DNA from 4 places in the Paenarthrobacter aromaticivorans genome. Region 1 is predicted to be linked to each of the others. Evidence: riboswitches for the same ligand, from Rfam matches in the RefSeq annotation. Region 1 holds a riboswitch; each other region holds the start of a gene.
What was found. A riboswitch is a leader RNA that binds a small molecule or an ion and turns the genes downstream of it on or off. The one in region 1 is predicted to bind cyclic di-AMP.
Positions count from the first base shown of each region.

Region 2: it holds a riboswitch for cyclic di-AMP, as region 1 does, so the genes downstream of both, KSW38_RS00510 (aggregation-promoting factor C-terminal-like domain-containing protein) here and KSW38_RS16660 (M23 family metallopeptidase) in region 1, are expected to answer to the same signal.
Region 3: it holds a riboswitch for cyclic di-AMP, as region 1 does, so the genes downstream of both, KSW38_RS02430 (NlpC/P60 family protein) here and KSW38_RS16660 (M23 family metallopeptidase) in region 1, are expected to answer to the same signal.
Region 4: it holds a riboswitch for cyclic di-AMP, as region 1 does, so the genes downstream of both, KSW38_RS17790 (hypothetical protein) here and KSW38_RS16660 (M23 family metallopeptidase) in region 1, are expected to answer to the same signal.

Region 1 covers NZ_JAHOPC010000011.1:30,495-34,847, reverse strand. Annotated here, with positions in the region: gene KSW38_RS16670 (NlpC/P60 family protein) at 1-480, opposite strand, end outside; gene KSW38_RS16665 (C40 family peptidase) at 579-1,250, opposite strand; cyclic di-AMP (ydaO/yuaA leader) riboswitch at 1,312-1,475, opposite strand; gene KSW38_RS16660 (M23 family metallopeptidase) at 1,621-2,451, opposite strand; cyclic di-AMP (ydaO/yuaA leader) riboswitch at 2,458-2,687, opposite strand; gene KSW38_RS16655 (iron-dependent transcriptional repressor DtxR) at 2,887-3,582, opposite strand; gene serC (phosphoserine transaminase) at 3,886-4,353, shown strand, end outside.
Region 2 covers NZ_JAHOPC010000001.1:110,906-115,258, forward strand. Annotated here, with positions in the region: gene KSW38_RS00500 (response regulator transcription factor) at 1-67, shown strand, start outside; gene KSW38_RS00505 (sensor histidine kinase) at 71-1,564, shown strand; cyclic di-AMP (ydaO/yuaA leader) riboswitch at 1,699-1,856, shown strand; gene KSW38_RS00510 (aggregation-promoting factor C-terminal-like domain-containing protein) at 1,862-2,677, shown strand; gene KSW38_RS00515 (MerR family DNA-binding transcriptional regulator) at 2,889-3,647, shown strand; gene KSW38_RS00520 (pyridoxal phosphate-dependent decarboxylase family protein) at 3,658-4,353, opposite strand, start outside.
Region 3 covers NZ_JAHOPC010000001.1:506,095-510,447, forward strand. Annotated here, with positions in the region: gene KSW38_RS02420 (universal stress protein) at 1-346, opposite strand, end outside; gene KSW38_RS02425 (NAD(P)/FAD-dependent oxidoreductase) at 772-1,464, shown strand; gene KSW38_RS02430 (NlpC/P60 family protein) at 1,650-2,417, opposite strand; cyclic di-AMP (ydaO/yuaA leader) riboswitch at 2,421-2,589, opposite strand; gene KSW38_RS02435 (copper resistance CopC family protein) at 2,764-3,387, opposite strand; gene KSW38_RS02440 (NCS2 family permease) at 3,501-4,353, shown strand, end outside.
Region 4 covers NZ_JAHOPC010000012.1:82,621-86,973, forward strand. Annotated here, with positions in the region: gene KSW38_RS17785 (PucR family transcriptional regulator) at 1-906, shown strand, start outside; gene KSW38_RS17790 (hypothetical protein) at 1,141-2,499, opposite strand; cyclic di-AMP (ydaO/yuaA leader) riboswitch at 2,502-2,652, opposite strand; gene KSW38_RS17795 (hypothetical protein) at 2,782-3,015, opposite strand; gene KSW38_RS17800 (ATP-dependent DNA ligase) at 3,063-4,130, shown strand; gene KSW38_RS17805 (DUF6480 family protein) at 4,219-4,353, opposite strand, start outside.

The DNA.
Region 1 (4,353 bases):
GCAGTCCTGCGTGACACCGAGCTGTGCGTAGGCCGCTGCAGCGATAGCCGCACCGAGGCCGCTGGATGCAGCAGGCGCCTTGGCTGCAGACGCATCCGAGTTGACCGCCAAAGTAGCGGTGCCACCGGCTGCCGGAGCTTCCTTGGCAGCGGCCTTCTCGACGACGGGAGCCGGGGCTTCCACAGTCTTGACCACAGGGCGCTCGTAGGAGATGGCAACGCTGGAATCGGCAGCAATGGTGGCCTGGGCAACCGACTGCACGTCAAGCGCAGACGCAGATGTAGATTCCCGCTGGACGTTGGTGTCGGCAGCATTTGCAGCAACGCCGCTGGTCAGGACAAGGCCCGATGCAGCTGCGATCACTGCTGCCTGACGGCCAACGCCACCGGCGTTGTCGCTGACAGCCTTGGCAATGACGGCAAGTGAGCTGGTCTTGGGGGCCTCAGCTCGATGCCGTGCAACCTTGTGTGCACTGGTCATGATTACTCTCTTTTCGTATCCGCGCACGCTGGGATCGCACGCGGGTAATGGGCTGCCAGCACTTGGGGGGCATGCTGGCTTACCCCGAATGGGATTTTCTAGCGGAGGGTGTAGAACGAGGATGTGCCGGTGGAAGCCACGGAGTGCAGAAGCGTGCCCTGGCTGGGGTTCAAAGCGCTGATCATCATGCCGTTACCGACGTAGATGCCCACGTGGGCTCCACCGTTCTGCACGACGAGGTCGCCGGGGGAAGGGGTGCTGGTGGGCGTCATGATCGTCCAGGCATTGACGCGGGGGATGCTGATGCCGGCCTGGGCGTAAACCCACTGGGTGAATCCGGAGCAGTCCCAGCCGTTGGGGGAAGTGCCGCCCCAAACGTAGGGGTGGCCGATGCCGGTGTAAGCAATTGCTGCAAGTCCTGAGGCCGCGGCGCTTGAAGCGGCATCCTTGGCGCTGGAGGACAGGGAAGCGAGGGTGCCGTTCGCTTGGCCTTCGGTTGCCGTGCGCTGGGAGGCCCGCTGAACCTTGGGAGCTTCCTTGGTAGCCACAACGGGGCTTTCGAAGGAAACCGTTGCGGTGGGCTCCGCGGTAACAACTGCGGTGGCGACCAGCTGCTGGGTGCTGGAGGATTCTGACTTGGAGACGTCGGTGTCAGCGGCCTGGGCCGGGAGTCCAACGCTGAGAACGAGCCCCGAGGCTGCGGCCAGAACGGCAGCTTGGCGGCCTACGGTGCCTGCATTGGTTGAGACAGCCTTGGAAAGGGTGTTCAACGGGTTCGTGCGAACCAATTCGGCGCGATGGCGCGCAGGGGTAGTGCGTGATGACACGAAGGTAGCCTCTCCCAATGCCTGCGAGGTGAGCTGTCGGATTCGGATGGGAGTCATCCGGCCGCGCCGCTTCAAGGAAGCTTTTGCGACTTAACCCCAAGGTCTTCTGACTCGAAGACCAAAATTGGTTCCCCCGCCCCTGCCAGACGATTTTTGCGAACGGACCTTGAGTGGTGGCAGAGCTAGGCAATCCACTCAAGTGCATCGGCCCCCTAAAAAGCCGATGCGCTTTAGACGGTACAACAGATGTTCGTGAATGTCACATTCAGGTCACGGGGCGTGTCATGAATGCGATAGACAACCATCAACTTGCTTACAGCCAGCCCATGGGATCTACGACTTCGCCGTTTACCTGGACCTCGAAGTGGAGATGGCAGCCGGTAGATGCTCCTGTGGTGCCGCTCAGCGCGACGGTATCGCCGCGGCTGACAGTCTGCCCCACCTTGACGTTGAAGGACGACAGGTGGTTGTACGTGGTCTCAAGGCCGTTGCCGTGATCAATCACGACCCGGTTGCCTCCGCCGTACTCATGCCACCCGGCGAACGTGACCTTGCCCGCAGCTGCGGCGTGAACAGCGGTTCCGCACTGGGCTACGAAGTCCTGGCCACGGTGGAAGTCGCCGGTGCCGCCGGTAAGGGGGCTGACACGGTAGCCAAACGGCGATGCCGTGACCAGCTTGTCCAGCGGACTTCCCAAGGTGCCAAGTGAGGAGGCGCGCTGTATGCTTCCCGCTGACTGGGCGCTCAACAACTGCTTGAGCTTGCCGTCCGGGTCAGCGGCGGTAGCGACTGCTGCACGACTGAAATCGATTTTGGCAGAGGCTGCTGCAGAAACTTCGGGCTGACTGCCACCGGGCACGGAGAGGGCCGACTCGGCCTGACCGGACTCGGACGTGGCCATGACGGGGCTTGTGGCAGGCAGGCCTACAGTCAGGGCAAGTCCGGTGGCGGCAAGCGCGACACCGGCCTTCTGCCCGACACCACTGGCTGCGGCGAAGTCGGCTACCTGGCGCAACGGGCTCTTACGGCGGCGCACCTGACGCGGGGTGTCGCGTGGCCGGATCTCCATTGCGGCGCGGGCTGGCCGCAGCTCAGCAGCGGGGCCGGACGCGCGGCGGCGGCCCCTGACGTTCTGCGATGTCAAACTCTGTTCCTCTCTGGAAAGCCTGCGAAGTTAGCTGTCGGATTCGGGTCAGAGAGTTCAAAGACCCGGTCCGCACGAAGCGCAAACGGCACACAGGTGTCCCCGGAAGGACTTGCGTTAGTAGGCACTTCTGCTGCGGACTTCACCCCAAGGCTGCTTCTTTAGGCAGCCGCTTGTGGTTCCCCCGCCTCTGCCAGTAGTTGATGACACACCTGATCTGCTGGCAGAGCTCGGCTCCAGATCAGGTAACGCTTTGGTATCGGCGCTAGTAGATAACTATAGGCGATTAAAGCCCGCAGTAATAAATTCGTTATCTTTCCAAACGACCGTGTTGTGGGTGTCCCCATATCATCAGTCGCGGAAATCCGCAGGTCACGCGCGTGCCAGCCATCCCAAAGTGAGGTTTGACACCCCCGCGGTCCGGGAAAGTCAGAGTCAGTTGACGGCCACGAAGACGTGCGCAGCTACCTCGGGAGGCAGCTCCAGTGCTCCTTCAATGCCAGGAACGCGGACGGAGATGTACTCCCCCACCCGCTCCAAGGAGACACTCGCGCCGGGACGAATTCCGCCTTCATCGAGCTGGGTGAGGAGCTCGGGCTCAACCTGGATGGGTTCAGCAAGCCGGCTGACCACTACACGGGAATCGGCAGCGTACCCGTCCATCGCATGCAGCAGGTTCACGTCCAGGCGGGCAAGGGGCTGGTTGGCGAGACCGCCAAGGGCTTCCAAACCCGGGATGGGGTTGCCATACGGTGACTCGGTGGGGTGTTCCAACAATTCATAGAGCCGCCGCTCCACCCGTTCACTCATGACGTGCTCCCAGCGACATGCTTCGTCATGAACGTACGCCCAGTCCAGACCAATGACGTCCGCCAGGAGCCTCTCGGCAAGGCGGTGCTTCCGCATGACTTCGGTTGCCCGCTTGCGCCCAACTTCGGTCAGCTCCAGATGGCGGTCGTTGGACACAATCACCAGGCCATCGCGCTCCATGCGTCCAATGGTCTGGGAAACCGTGGGACCCGAGTGCCGCAGACGCTCCGCAATGCGTGCTCGAAGAGCCACGATGTTCTCTTCTTCAAGCTCCAAAATGGTCCGAAGATACATCTCAGTGGTATCGATCAGATCCGTCATCCAGCTCAGCTCTCCTCGAACGCATTTCTTGCGTAATCTCCACCGTACCGCGTCCCAGCCAAGGTGGACGGTGTCCAACCGACACCTCAGGAACGTAACCCCAGCCTAGCTTATTTGGAATTACTCTGGATAATTTTTCCCTTGGCCGCAATGCCTGTGGTGCTCCGGCATTCCACGTGGCGGACTATGACAACCGCAGATTCCTGACGGTGGGTCCGGTCAGGCAGAATGAGGGAGTCGAAGGGGCAGCCGATGCCACCTGCCCACCTCCCCCTCTCTAACCGATACCCATTGGAGCCACACGTGAGCGACAACAGCATCACTATTCCCGCCGACCTGCTGCCCAAGGACGGACGCTTCGGCGCGGGACCGTCCAAGGTCCGCCCGGAACAGGTCCAGGCCCTGTCTGCCGCATCGACCACCATTCTTGGCACGTCCCACCGTCAGGCGCCGGTCAAAAACCTGGTGGGTTCGGTCCGCGAAGGGCTCAGCCAGTTCTTCCGTGCACCTGAGGGCTACGAGGTTGTCCTCGGCGTCGGCGGTTCCACTGCTTTCTGGGATGTAGCGGCTTTTGGGCTGGTTGAGAAAAAGGCCCAGCACCTGTCCTTCGGTGAGTTCGGTTCCAAGTTTGCCGCGGCCACCAACAAAGCCCCCTTCCTGGACGCATCCTCCATCATCAAGTCCGAGCCCGGCACGCGGCCGGTCTCCCAGGCGGAGGCTGGCGTTGACGTCTATGCCTGGCCCCAGAACGAGACATCAACTGGTGTTGCA
Region 2 (4,353 bases), on a different contig from region 1:
AGCCAACCACCCGCCAATGATCCACACCGTCCGTGGCGCTGGCTACGTCATCAAGCCTGCGGACTGAATCTTGTCCACCCCTTCAGGCGTAACCCGCAAGACCCAGCGGAACTGGCTCAATCCCTCCACCTGGCATTTGCGCACGAGGTTGGTCCTGGTGGCGATGGCCTTGCTGGTGGCTATTTGCAGCGCAGTGGGAGTGGTTAGTTACGCCTCCATGGACATGTACTTCAACAAACAACTGGACAAGCAGTTGGAGCAGGCCTCAAGCCGCGCGAATGAATTCGGCAGGCCGCCGTCGAGCTTTCCCTCAAGCGGTCGGCCAGATCCACTGGAGGCCCGTGGCCAAGGTGCCGGGACGCTCAACGCGCGGATCGATGGTTCCGCGGTCATCAACTCGGGCTTCCTCAACGCAAACGGTCGCCGCGTGGCACTCTCGGCAGAAGACAAGCAGGTCCTGCTCTCGCTCCCCCGCGACAAGGGGCCCGTTGACCGTTCATTGTCCAACGGCGACTACCGGCTGGTGGCAGTTGAGACCCCCTACGGCGACATTATTGTGACGGGCCTACCGTTGGCTGACAAGCAAAACGCCGAGGCCTCGCTCGTATGGACCATGGTGTTTGTTTCCCTTGGCGGCCTGGTTCTGATCGGCCTCGCGGGCACTGTCATCATTCGCAGGACCATGCGGCCACTGGAGCAACTCTCGGAGGTTGCAACCAAGGTATCGCGCCTTCCCCTCGACGCCGGTGAAGTGGCACTCGCGGTGCGCGTACCGCCGTCGGCCTCCCATCCAGGAACAGAAGTTGGCAGCGTTGGCCACGCCTTGAACCAAATGCTCAACAACGTTTCCAGGGCCCTGGAAGCCCGTCAGGAGAGCGAAACCAAGGTCCGGCAGTTCGTTGCCGATGCCTCCCACGAACTTCGGACGCCGCTGACCGCCATTCGTGGGTACACCGAACTCCTTCGTATGACGGAGAACTTCACGGAGGACGGCAGGAAATCGCTGGCACGGGTCCAGAGTCAGTCGGAACGGATGACCACGCTTGTGGAGGACCTGTTGCTGTTGGCGCGTCTGGACGAAGGCCAGGCGTTGAAAGTCACCGATGTGGACCTGACGCAGCTGGTGATCGAGACCGTCAGCGACGAAAAGGTGATGGCACCGGACCACATATGGAAGCTCCAGCTCCCTGACGAGCCCATTACAGTGCGCGGGGACGCGACCCAGCTGCATCAGGTGCTGGCCAATCTGCTGTCCAACGCCCGCAAGCACACCGATCCAGGTACCACGGTGGTCACAGGCGTCATGCTCTCCGCGGACGGTAGTGCGGTGGTCACAGTCACCGACAACGGGCCTGGTATTCCCGCTGGGTTCCAGAGCCGTATCTTCTCGCGGTTTGCCCGGGCTGACGCGGCGAGATCGGGGTCGGAAGGAACCTCCGGATTGGGCCTGTCAATCGTCGAATCCATCGTCCAGGCGCATGGGGGAAGTGTGGAAGTGACGTCCCGGCCGGGACACACCGAATTCGCTCTTCGCTTTCCTACGGCTTTGAACGACCGCATATAACGAATCGGGCAACATGACGCGCCGTGAACGTGATCTCTGTTACCCAAATGTGACTTAAGCCGAAACCTCCTGTACCTTCGAAAGGGTGGGTCGCCCCTAACTGGCCCGCACCCGGGATGCGCCGAGCTCTGCCACTTCCCGGAGTTCCGTTCTCATTCGAGGCAGAGACGGGGGACCCAGAGTCTCCGGGCACAGTACTTTCCTTGCCCTTGGGGTGAAGCCGCAGCTACGCGCGCGGCCGGATGACCTCATCCGAACCCGACAGCTAACTCCGCAGGCGCTGAGAGGTAATCACACATGTCTGAATTCAACGATCAGACGCGCCCTTCCGCGCGTCACCGTGACGAACACACTGCTCCCCTGACGAAGTCGCAAGCCGTTCTGAAGAACGCTGCACGGCGCGGCAAGACCGGGCAACGAATGTCAGTTGTTGCAGGAGTCGTTGCCGCAGCATTGGGCGTTGCATCGCTCGGCCAGGCAGCAAACGCCGCATTCAATCTCCCCGAAACGAGCCAGGCGTCCGAGACGCAGGCTACCGCCCAGGTCAGCAACAAATCAGCGGAAATCTCTGCGTCCTTGGATGCTGCTGCCAAGAAGGGCGCTGCAGACAGGGCTGCTGCAGACCAGGCGGCTGCGGCACAGGCCGCTGCCGAGAAGGCTGCCGCGGAGAAGGCTGCGGCCGAGAAAGCCGCTGCCGACCAGGCAGCTGCCGCCGAGAAGGCTGCCGCTGATGCAGCCGCCAAGCAGGCTGCGGATGCCGCCGCTGCTGCAGCCGCGGCCGCTGCTGCGGCTCCCAAAGCCGTGGACGATCCCGCTGCTGCCAAGGCATACGCCGCCAGCATCCTCGCAAACTACGGTTGGGGTCCGGGTGAAATGACTGCCCTGAACACACTGTGGGAGAAGGAATCCAACTGGCGGACCACCGCGACCAACACATCCAGTGGCGCCTACGGAATCGTGCAGTCATTGCCGGCCTCCAAGATGGCAACTGCAGGCGATGACTGGCTGACCAACTACCAGACCCAGATCAAGTGGGGCCTGAACTACATCAAGGAACGCTACGGCTCCCCCTCCGCCGCCCTCGCCTTCCACTTGGCCAACAACTGGTACTAAGCCAACTCAATAAGCACGTTTGAGCCCACCCCAGCGGGCTCAAACGTTCAGGGCACGATTGCCGCCCCGTTTTCCGCCGTTCGCAGCAGGGATTACTGCAGCCAACGGCGGGACCGGGGCGGTTTTCGCGTTTAACCTGCCTTCCCAGGTTTAAGAAATCGGACGACGCCGGCTTGCACCTGACGTTACGTCAGGACTTAGCGTTGTGCTCATGACGGGAACAAGGGGATCCGGACCGTGGAGCATCGGTGAGCTCGCCACAGCATGTGGCGTCAGCGTGCGGACGCTCCACCATTACGACGAGATCGGGCTGCTGTCCGCAAGCCAAAGGACACCGTCCGGTCATCGCCGGTATTCGGAGGGCGACCTGCGCCGGCTATACCGGATCAGATCCCTTCAGATGCTGGGGCTTCCGCTCGCGGCCATCGGCAAGGCGCTGCAAACGCCCGAGGATGATCCGGAGTCCCTTCGGGGCCTCCTCCAGCAGCAGTTGGTCCATGTGCAGGAGCACGCCCAGCAGCTCCAAGCGCTCCAAAACCGTTTGGGCGAGCTCTTGTCACGCATGGACGGACACGCCATGCCCACCCCTGAACAATTCATGTCAACGTTGGAGATGATCACCGTGCTCGAAAACAACTTCACAGCCGAACAACGCCAGCAACTCGCGGACAAGCGGGAAGAACTCGGCGCAGAAAAAGTCGAAGCCGCCAAGCAGCAGTGGGCTGCCTTGGTGGAAGAAGGACTGGCGCACGTCCAAGCCGAGAGGCCCGTCACGGATCCCTCCGTCCAGGAATGGGTGCGCTCATGGGACGGTATCGGTTCCATGTTCCACTCGAGTGAGGACACCAAAGCTGCAGCGCGTGCAGCCTGGCAGGAAAACAGCCAGGCCATCAGCGCGGGACTGCCGTGGAGCGCTGAGCAGTTGGCCGGGCTGATGGCTTACCTGGAAAAGGCGCGCTCGGCCTTGTAACAGGACGTCGCTATGCTTCCGGTTCGGCCTCTGCCGCACCTCGAACGGCTGCGATCGAGGCAGCGACGTCACCTGCGTCCGTGGACCAGTTACTCACCGAAATCCGGAGGATTTCGCGTCCGCGCCATGAGGAACCTGACATCCACACAATGCCTTCGGCCATGAGTCTCTGGGTGACGCGGTGAGTGCGGTCATCGCTGCCGAAGGCGACCGACACCTGCGTGAAAACGACGTCGTTCAGAATTTCCACGCCCGGGATACCGGCGAGGCCCTCCGCCAACGCGCGGGCGTTTGCGGCAAGCCTGTCCACCATGGCAATGACTCCGGACCTGCCCAGCTGTCGCAGGGCAGCCCATACGGGGATGCCCCGGGCCCTACGGGACAGTTCCGGAACTTTGTCGAACGGATCACCCAGTCCGGTCTCGGTTGCAATGAGGTAGCTCGTATGGATGCTGAAGGCGCGTCTCAGGGCTTCGGGGCGGGAGACGATGGCCAGGCCACAGTCGTACGGGACGTTCAATGTTTTGTGGGCGTCGGTGGCCCACGAATCGGCCTCCTCTACTCCAGCCAGCCGCCCGCGTAGATGTGGGCTGACCGCCGCCCACAACCCAAATGCGCCATCCACATGCACCCAAGCCTCGCGGTCGTGGGCTACCGCAATGGCTTCGGACATCGGATCGAACGCTCCGGAATGCAGATTGCCCGC
Region 3 (4,353 bases), on a different contig from region 1:
GGAGGACACCCGCGGCATCACCATTCTCCACTGAAGCGTCGACGTCGATGTTGTAACTGGAGACTTTATCCATGGCCTGCTTGACGATTGCTTCCGCGCCCTCGCGGATCACGGAATCGTCCACAGTGGCGTATCCGCCGTCGAGGCCGGAGGCTGCGAAGATCGGCACCGAATAAGCCGTGACTATATGCAGGGGAAGTTGGCGCCGGTCCGCCTCACGCGCAGCCCATACAAGGGCGCATTGACCGTGCTCGGAACCATCCACTCCGACGACGATTCCGCCAGGCGCCACAGCCTGGTCCTCGCCGTCCCGCGGTTCTTCAACGTGTCTGCCGTGCTGGTCCATGGGGCCCGCCTCTCCACCTACTGCTTGATGTTCCGGCCATTCTGCCAGAGGTTCTCCGTACCGGTGTTCCCTTGCTGGTGCAACCAAATAGCCAGGGCGAAGAACCCGTGGGGTTCTCCTTCCAATGCCCACTATTCTCGGTTGGCAATGCCGAATCAAGGCGACTATCGGGTATGTGGATAACGGTCCGGGCTCGGTTTTTGGCACGCTCTCCGTCCTTCAGGTTGCGCTGCGGATGAACATCCAAAACACGCTGTCGCGGAGGCTATCCATGGCAGAAAAAGTTCGGTAGTGTTCGAGTCACCGAATGGCCGGCAAAAGTGTCCCAGGACACAACCCGGCCATTTATTTGCGGCCGCTTGGGGAACTCGGACGCGATCCCACGCGCTGCCGAAAGGCACACACGTCAAGGAGGAACCCAAGCAGTGTCACTCACTCCTGATTCCGTCACGGAACGGACTACTACCGTGGTGATCGGCACCGGTCTCTCCGGCTTGGCTGTTGCCAGCGAACTCAGCCGCTATGGCGTAGGTTCCATCGTGCTGGATGGCTTTGGTACTTTATCGGCCACCGGACCGGCGGTGCACACAGGAATGATCCAGCGCTGCGACGTAGCTGACCCCGCGGCAATGCAGGAACGCAACGAAATCCTGCGCCATTTGCGCAACTACGCCGCCAGCCATCACTTGGATGTCCGCACCACCACACGCGCTGTTCGTCTTGACTTCCTCGGTGGAGACTCGTCCTCGCAGCTGGGATACGGGCCCGTCGCAAGTCTGAACACGGCCAGCCTGAGGGCTGGGCTGAGCGTCTATGGCCCCCTTGAGTCCACCCCGCGGCAGTGGGCCGTGCATACAGCCAGCGGAGTTCTCCTGGCCGACCACATCGTGGTGACGCGCTGCGCGCAGAGCCAGCTACGCCGAATGCTTGCCGACCTGGGAATCGCCATAGGCCAGAACTTCGCGGCAGCCATGCGTGCCGTCGGGATGCACTTGGTGGGCGTAGGGGAACTTATTACGCCCACGCCCAAGGAAGTACTGCGGCAAGCCAAGGCAGTGGGGCAAGCGATCTCATCCAAGGTGGCCCTCCCAGCCGGGCCAGGCATCGCCCTTGCCTAGAACCCCTAGGACTAGAACCTAGGACTAGAACCCTTGGCCTGGAATTCTGGCCCGGAACCGGAACGTGGAAATGGTCGAGCCAACCGAAGCCTGTTCCTGAAACGAACAAAAATTAACTCAGAAGGCCGGTACCTTCGAAGACGTGAGTCCTCGAAGGCACCGGCCTTTGAGTTGGAGCGTGAAGCTTAGGCGCCAGCGCGTACGTACGTGATGGGGCCGGTTGCGGTGAGCCAGCTGATCGGGTGGATGCCCGTCTGGTTGCCGTTGATGCCTCCGCTGATAGCCTGGCCGTTGCCGATGTAGATGGCTACGTGGCCGGACTGGACGATCATGTCACCGGGCTGGGGGTCGCTGACAACCTTGCCGTAGTTCAGGAACTGCATGGGTGCGAGGTCCCCAACCGGGATGCCTGCAGAGCCGAGGGCCCTTTCCACCATGGCGGTGCAATCCTGCATGATGCCGATCTGGGCGTAAGCCGAGGCGACCATGGCAGCGTTGACGCCACCAACAGCCGGAGCTGCAGCGGGAGCAGCCGCAACAGGAGCGGTAGCCGTAGTGGTTGCAGATGCCTGGACGGTGGTCGTTGCCGCGGCCTTCTTGGCAACCGGAGCCGGAGCAACGGGAGCCGGCTTTTCAATGACGGGAGCCGCCACGGAAGCAACCGCGGGGCGCTCGAAGTTAATCGTGGCCGTGGATGCGGCCGTAACAACCTTGGTGGGACCCTCAGTTACGGTCTCGGCGACAGTAGCGGGGCTGGAGTCGCGCTGGACAGGGGTCTCTGCTGCGTGGGCAGCAATGGAGCCCGTCAGGACGAGGCCTGAAGCTGCTGCGATGACAGCGGCCTGGCGACCTGCGCCAGATGCGTTGCTGGCAACTGCCTTGGAGATGGAGATGAACGGATTAGGACGTACGCTGTCCGCCTTACGACGGCCGCGAAGAATGCGTGAAGACATGAAAGAGCCTCTCCCGATGCCTGCGAGGTTAGCTGTCGGATTCGGATGGGAGTCACCCGGCCACTATCCCCCGCTGTTCAGCGGAAGCTTCGTGACTTCACCCCAAGGCGCGCTCTGAAAGCGGGCCAAAATGGGTTCCCCGTCTCTGCCGTAGGTTTGTCTGCGAACGGATTCCGGACTGCGGCAGAGCTAGGCAATCAGGCCGGAAATGCCCGTTACGTGGAACAGGCACAAGTACAACCGTACGGGAAGATCACCCCAAAGTCACATTTACGTAACGAGCGGTTCGTTTTTGGCGTGTCGCGGTGACCGTTTCGAGATCTTCGCAAGTATGTAGAAAACCCTGCTATTCCGGGGAATTTTCGCCATCCGGCTCGCTCGGAGCCGCGAGCTTCTTCCGCGCGGTAACGGCGAGGAAGATCACAAGAGCGATCGCCACCACAGCGAGGCCAACGATGCTCCAGGGGAATGGTTGGGAAGCTGCCGGAGCCGGCTCAGTATTTTCCGTACCGGGAGCGGCTGTGCCCGCCGTCGGAACAACCGCCGAAGCCGAAGGGGAGGCACCTGCTGAGCCGCCCGCCGTCGTCGTGCCTGTCCCGGAAGCTGTGAACTTGAAGGTTCCCTCGATTGGGTGGGAGTCTGAACTGACCGCGCGCCACACCACCGTGTATTCGCCGGCAGGAGCGCCCGGACGCAGCTTCTGAACAGCCATGTTGTCGATGATTTCCACTGCGCCATCTGCCCAGTTTTCGCCCCCAGCGGTGACAGTCACGCCCGAACCGATGGCAAGTGGCCGGTTGTTGAACGTGATGGATACCGACGCCGGCACTTCAGCCACCCGGGCACCGTTGGCCGGAGTTGTTGATTCGGCGACGTCGTGCGCGGAGGCCGGAGCTGCACCAAACAGCAACGCGGAAGCGAAAGCGATAGCGGCTACGACGGCGGCCAGAAGCGGGCGGATGGTACGCATGGGGCGGTTTCTCCTAGTGTTGGCTTCCTTACAGACTAGGCGAATCGTTCCAGCAGCCCACATTGGCGGGCATAGGATTTGAGAGCAAACTCCCCCGATCCCCGGAGACCTTCATGCTTAAACAAGGTTCTGCAATCGACCGCTACTTCAAGATCTCCGAGCGCGGGTCCACATACTCGCGGGAAATTCGCGGCGGCTTCGCAACCTTCTTCGCCATGAGCTACATCGTGGTGCTGAACCCGCTGATCCTCTCCGGGGCAGACTCGAGCGGAGCATCACTCGGCTTCACGGCCGTAGCGGCAACCACTGCCTTCGTAGCGGGCATCCTCACCATCCTCATGGGCGCCTGGGCCAAGCACCCCTTCGCCGTGGCAACTGGCCTGGGAGTGAACGCATTCGTCGCCGTGACGGTTGCCTCCCACCCGGGGCTGACATGGCCGGACATGATGGGGCTGGTGGTGCTTTCGGGTCTCACCATGCTCATCCTGGTACTGACTGGATTCCGCACGGCCGTTTTCAGGGCCGTCCCGGAAGCGCTCAAGACGGCGATCGTAGTAGGGATTGGCCTCTTCATCGCCTTGATCGGGCTGGTCAACGCTGGTTTCGTCCGACGCATCCCGGATGCCGCCGGCACCACGGTCCCGCTCGGCCTTGGCGTGGATGGCAAGCTGATGGGCTGGCCAACGTTGGTGTTCGCCGTCGGCCTGGTCCTGACCATCGCGTTGGTGGTGCGAAAGGTCCGCGGGGCAATCCTGATCGGCATCGTGGTGTCCACGGCCCTGGCCGCCATCCTTGAATTCACGCTTCATATTGGTCCCAGCTTCGACGGTAAGAACGTCAACCCGCGCGGTTGGTCACTGGTGGCTCCCAAGCTTTCCGAATGGGGCGCGCCGGACCTCTCCCTGATCGGCAAAGCCAACCCCTTCGGAGCCTTTGAACACCTCGGATTTGTGGCTGCTGCGCTGT
Region 4 (4,353 bases), on a different contig from region 1:
CAGGACCTTGAGGAGCAAACCGCGACGGCGATACTCGCCGAATTGCCCGGCGTGCGTGACGAACTGGATCTGTTGGCTGGTTTGCTGCTCGATTCCAATACGGCCGAGTCAGAGTTTCGCAGGAGGCGGGAGCAGGAGTTTCTGGCGGCCTGCACCGGCGAGTCGAACGCAGTGGCAGCGGTGGCCGGTTGGAAGGAGATCCAAGGCCGCGGTCCGTGGCAACTGGTGACCATCCTGGACGCGGACGGCGGCGGAACCGACGTCGACCCCATCGCCGCCACGCTAACGCACCGAACAGCAGCGCTGCAGTCCACCATTGGTGTCAACGCCGCGCTGTTCAGCGCCGGGACGGAGACGCATTCCGTTGTCCTGTTCCGCGAATCCGGTGGCAGGGCGGATCACGCCCAGGTCCTGGTGCACTATCAATTGGAGCTCGCAAAGCGGGCGGGCCGCAAAGTGGACCGGGTGATCCTGGGCATCAGTGAGCCGTTCCAGGTTATCCGGCAATTGGCAGGCGCCTACAGGCAATCGAAGGTGGCAGCGCAGGCCGCAGCCGTGGATCCGCCCCTCGGGGAACTGGTGGAGAGCCGGGCGGTGGGCGTTTATCAACTCTTCGATCGTCTTCAGGCGCCGGGCGGCTGGGATGATACGGGCTCCGTTCATTTCAGGACTTTGGAGGACCAGGATAAGAACGGCGAACTCCTGCCCGTGTTGGAACTGCTCTATGACAACGACAGCTCAGTGCAGGACGTTGCCGCGAAACTTCATCTGCACAGGAGCAGCATCTACAACCGCCTCGGCCGCATCCGCCAGCTCATCGGAGCTGATCCGTTGAGCGGTGGGATCAGGCTCGAGTTGCACGCCGCACTGAAGGCCCAGAGGTGGGCCTCGCGGCCCCGGATCTAGGCCCCGGATCAGGTGCGGAAGGGAGCACAAGGGGCAGACACCCTGGTAGGTGCCTGCCCCATCTTGTTGCTGCTATTCCTATTGCGATGATTCCTGGTGCCGTGAGTCCTTAGGCTCGGCGCAACCGCTGGCAGCTCCAGCGGCCCATCCGACTGCGGAACGTGGCAGTGCGGCTGCTGCTGCAGTACCGGCCGTGCCATCCGACGTGCGCGCTGGTCCTGGGAAGCCGCGTGCTCATTTCAAGATCCCTGTGGCGCCGTCAAGTACGGAGTCCAGATCCAAGGGTGAATCAGTGGACGGTGTGGTGGTGCTGGGGCTGCCGGTCGGCTTTGGCGCCGGAGTCTGTGTTGGAGTGGGCGCCGGAGTCCCCGTTGGAGTCGGGGTGGTCGTGGCCGGTGGGGTGGTAACCGTGTCCGACGGGACCGGGCTCGGGGCCGGCTGGGTTGGGACAGGAGTGGTCACGCCCGGCACAGGAACAACAGCTGACGGGACTGCCGAAGGAACCCAAACAGGATCCGCAAGTGAAACCTGCGGAGTCGGAAGGGACGACGGCGACTGAGCGGGTGCCTCTTCTGACGACTGCGTTGCAACAGTTGCCGGCAGTCCGGCCTCGCTGGTGGCCGACGAAGCGGTGGCGGTGGAGGTGGACGAGGTGGGTGCAGGGGCGGCCGAAGTTGACTGCCTGCTGTCGCCACCCGTCTTTGCGTCACTGGCTTCCTTCGTCGGCGTTTCCTGCCCGAAGAAGGGAAGCTCGAAGGCCTGGCTCATGGTGCCAACAGTCAACACCAAGCCCAAGGCTCCAGCTACAACTGCCATGCGCTGGCCCATTGTTTTAACCGAGGCCGCCTTGGTGAGCACGGCGTGTGGTTCGTGGCTGAAGGACGACCCACCCCGAGATGACCCACCCCGTGATGACCCGCCCACGGATGAAGCTCCGAAGGTAGGGGCGCTTGCCAGGGTTTCGGCAGCGGGTGCCGCCTTACGGGCATTACTGCTCTCGGTTTCCTGGGCGCGAAGGGCTTTCCGGCTTGCGAGACCAGCAGCGGCGGTCGCGGCCGCGGCGAGCTGGGCAGGGCTCGTTGCCTGAACGACCGGGATCGCAGCGGTGGCTGGTTCGGGTTCGTGCGCGGCGGCGGTGGGCGCAGCGGCAGGGATGGGCGCTTGAACGATCGGGATGGCAGCGGTGGCCGGCTCGGGATTCGCAGGCGGTTCGGACGCGACCGGTTCGGGCGCCTGAACAGTTGGAATCGCAGCAGTTGCCTGCTCCAGGGGAGCAGAACCCGCCGGAGCAGAATCCGCCGGAGCAGAGTCCACCGGTGCTGTTTCTGTTGGAGCAGTTTCAGCGGGAGCTGTCTCAGCTGAAATAACTGCCTGGGCTGCCCGTGCACGCTCTGCCGCGCGAGCGGCCGCGCGCGTGGTGGGTGCCACAGGGGTGGGAGTGGAAGCAGTGGCGGGTTCCGGCGTCGTGCCTTCTAAACCTTCTGCTGGCGCGCTGGTGGAGGATCCGCTGGGTTGGGCCCGACGGCGTCCGGTTGGCTGGGTGCGCTCGCGCGCTATTTGGGCGCGGCGCGGCTGATCCATGGTTGGGGACATGGTGGTTGCCTCTCAACGCCTGCGAGGTTAGCTGTCGGGTTCGGACGAGGCCGTCCGGCCGCACATGGCGGCTTCACCCCAAGGGCCTATGGAAAATCAGGCCCGGGAACTCTGGGTCCCCCGTCTCTGCCGCGAGTCTGGCGGATCCCGGTTTGCGGCAGAGCTCGGCGTCAACCCGGAAGCGGCCCAGCGGAGATACGGGTCGCTCTTAGACCGTACATGAGCGCCATACTAAAGTCACATTAATGTAACGGGCGGGACGCCTTCCAGCGCGAAGGTCCCTTAGGACTTAGGCTCCGGTGCCGGAGCCGGGGCTGGCAGCTCGTGCTCGATCCTTTGGACTTGGTGTGCGTAATGGGTTTCGGGTCGGAAGATTTCGTCCGCCACTCCCAGCATCCCACCCGTGGCGCCGCGCCGGACTTTCCCCTGGCTGTTCTGGCGCGAGACCCAGAACCATAGGGCCGCAACGAGGGCAGGTGCTGCCAGCACTGCCACTAGAACGGCCAAGATATCCATGGCCCAAGACTAGCTTCAGCCGCGAGCGGCAGGTAGAACATAGTCGTATGGACCTCCCAGTGATGCCGCCCATTTCGCCCATGCTTGCCAAGTCCGTTCCTTCGATCCCTGATGTGGGCCATTTTGAGCCCAAATGGGACGGGTTCAGGACCATCGTTTTCAAGGACGGGGATGAGATCATCCTGGGCAGCCGCAACGAACGTCCCATGACACGGTATTTCCCTGAGCTGGTGGAAGCCCTTCAGAAGAATCTTCCGGACAAATGCGTGATCGACGGCGAGATCGTCCTCATAGCTGGGAACAGGCTCGACTTCGAAGGCCTTCAGCAGCGAATCCACCCCGCAGATAGCCGTGTACGGATGCTTGCCGGGAGCACCCCGTCCTCCTTCATCGGATTCGACATCCTCGCGCTGGGAGACGAGAACCTCATGGACAAGCCGTTTTCCGAGCGTCGAGCTGCCTTGGAGCAGGCACTGGCCAAGGCTGAGGCGCCCGTGTACGTTACGCCGGCGGTGACGGAACTCGACCAAGCCCAGGAGTGGTTCGTGCAGCTGGAAGGTGCTGGGCTGGACGGCATACTTTCCAAGCCGCTCGGGGGGACGTACCAGCCGAATAAGCGCGTCATGTTCAAAACCAAGCATGAACGGACCGCGGACTGCGTGGTGGCTGGATTCCGCTGGCACAAAACGGGAAAGGTTGTCGGATCCATGCTGCTTGGGCTGTATAACGACGCCGGTCAGCTGCAGCACGTGGGGGTGGTGGCTTCGTTCCCCATGGCCAAGCGCGAAAGCCTGGTGGCGGAACTTGAGCCATACCAGACGGAGTTCAGCGAACATCCTTGGGGTCAGTGGGCCGATCAAGGAGACGCCGCAGCTACGGGTTCCCGAATGCCGGGCGCGCAGAGCCGGTGGAGCGCCGGCAAGGACTTCTCCTTTGTTCCCCTCCGGCCCGAGCTGGTTATCGAGGTTGCCTATGACTACATGGAAGGCGACCGGTTCCGGCACACCACCCAATTTCGTCGATGGCGTCCGGACCGGACTCCGGAGAGCTGCACCTACTCCCAACTGGAGGAGCCTGCTGACTATGACCTCGGGGAGATTCTGAGGCTGCCATAGCCCGGGGCGTCCGTCAGTTGCCGGTTATCACGTTGTTGAGCCGCTATCCCGTTGTTGAGCAACGACGGGATAGCGGCTTGGCGACGAGCTACTCTTCGTGCCCTTGGTCGCTGCTCATGCTGCCCTCGGCCGGCGGGGTTTCGCCCGGGGGAACTCCGCCGCCGGGCTCAAGTCCCGTGACGTTGCCATCCAACGGATCGGGATTGGCGGAGGCAGCGGGGTC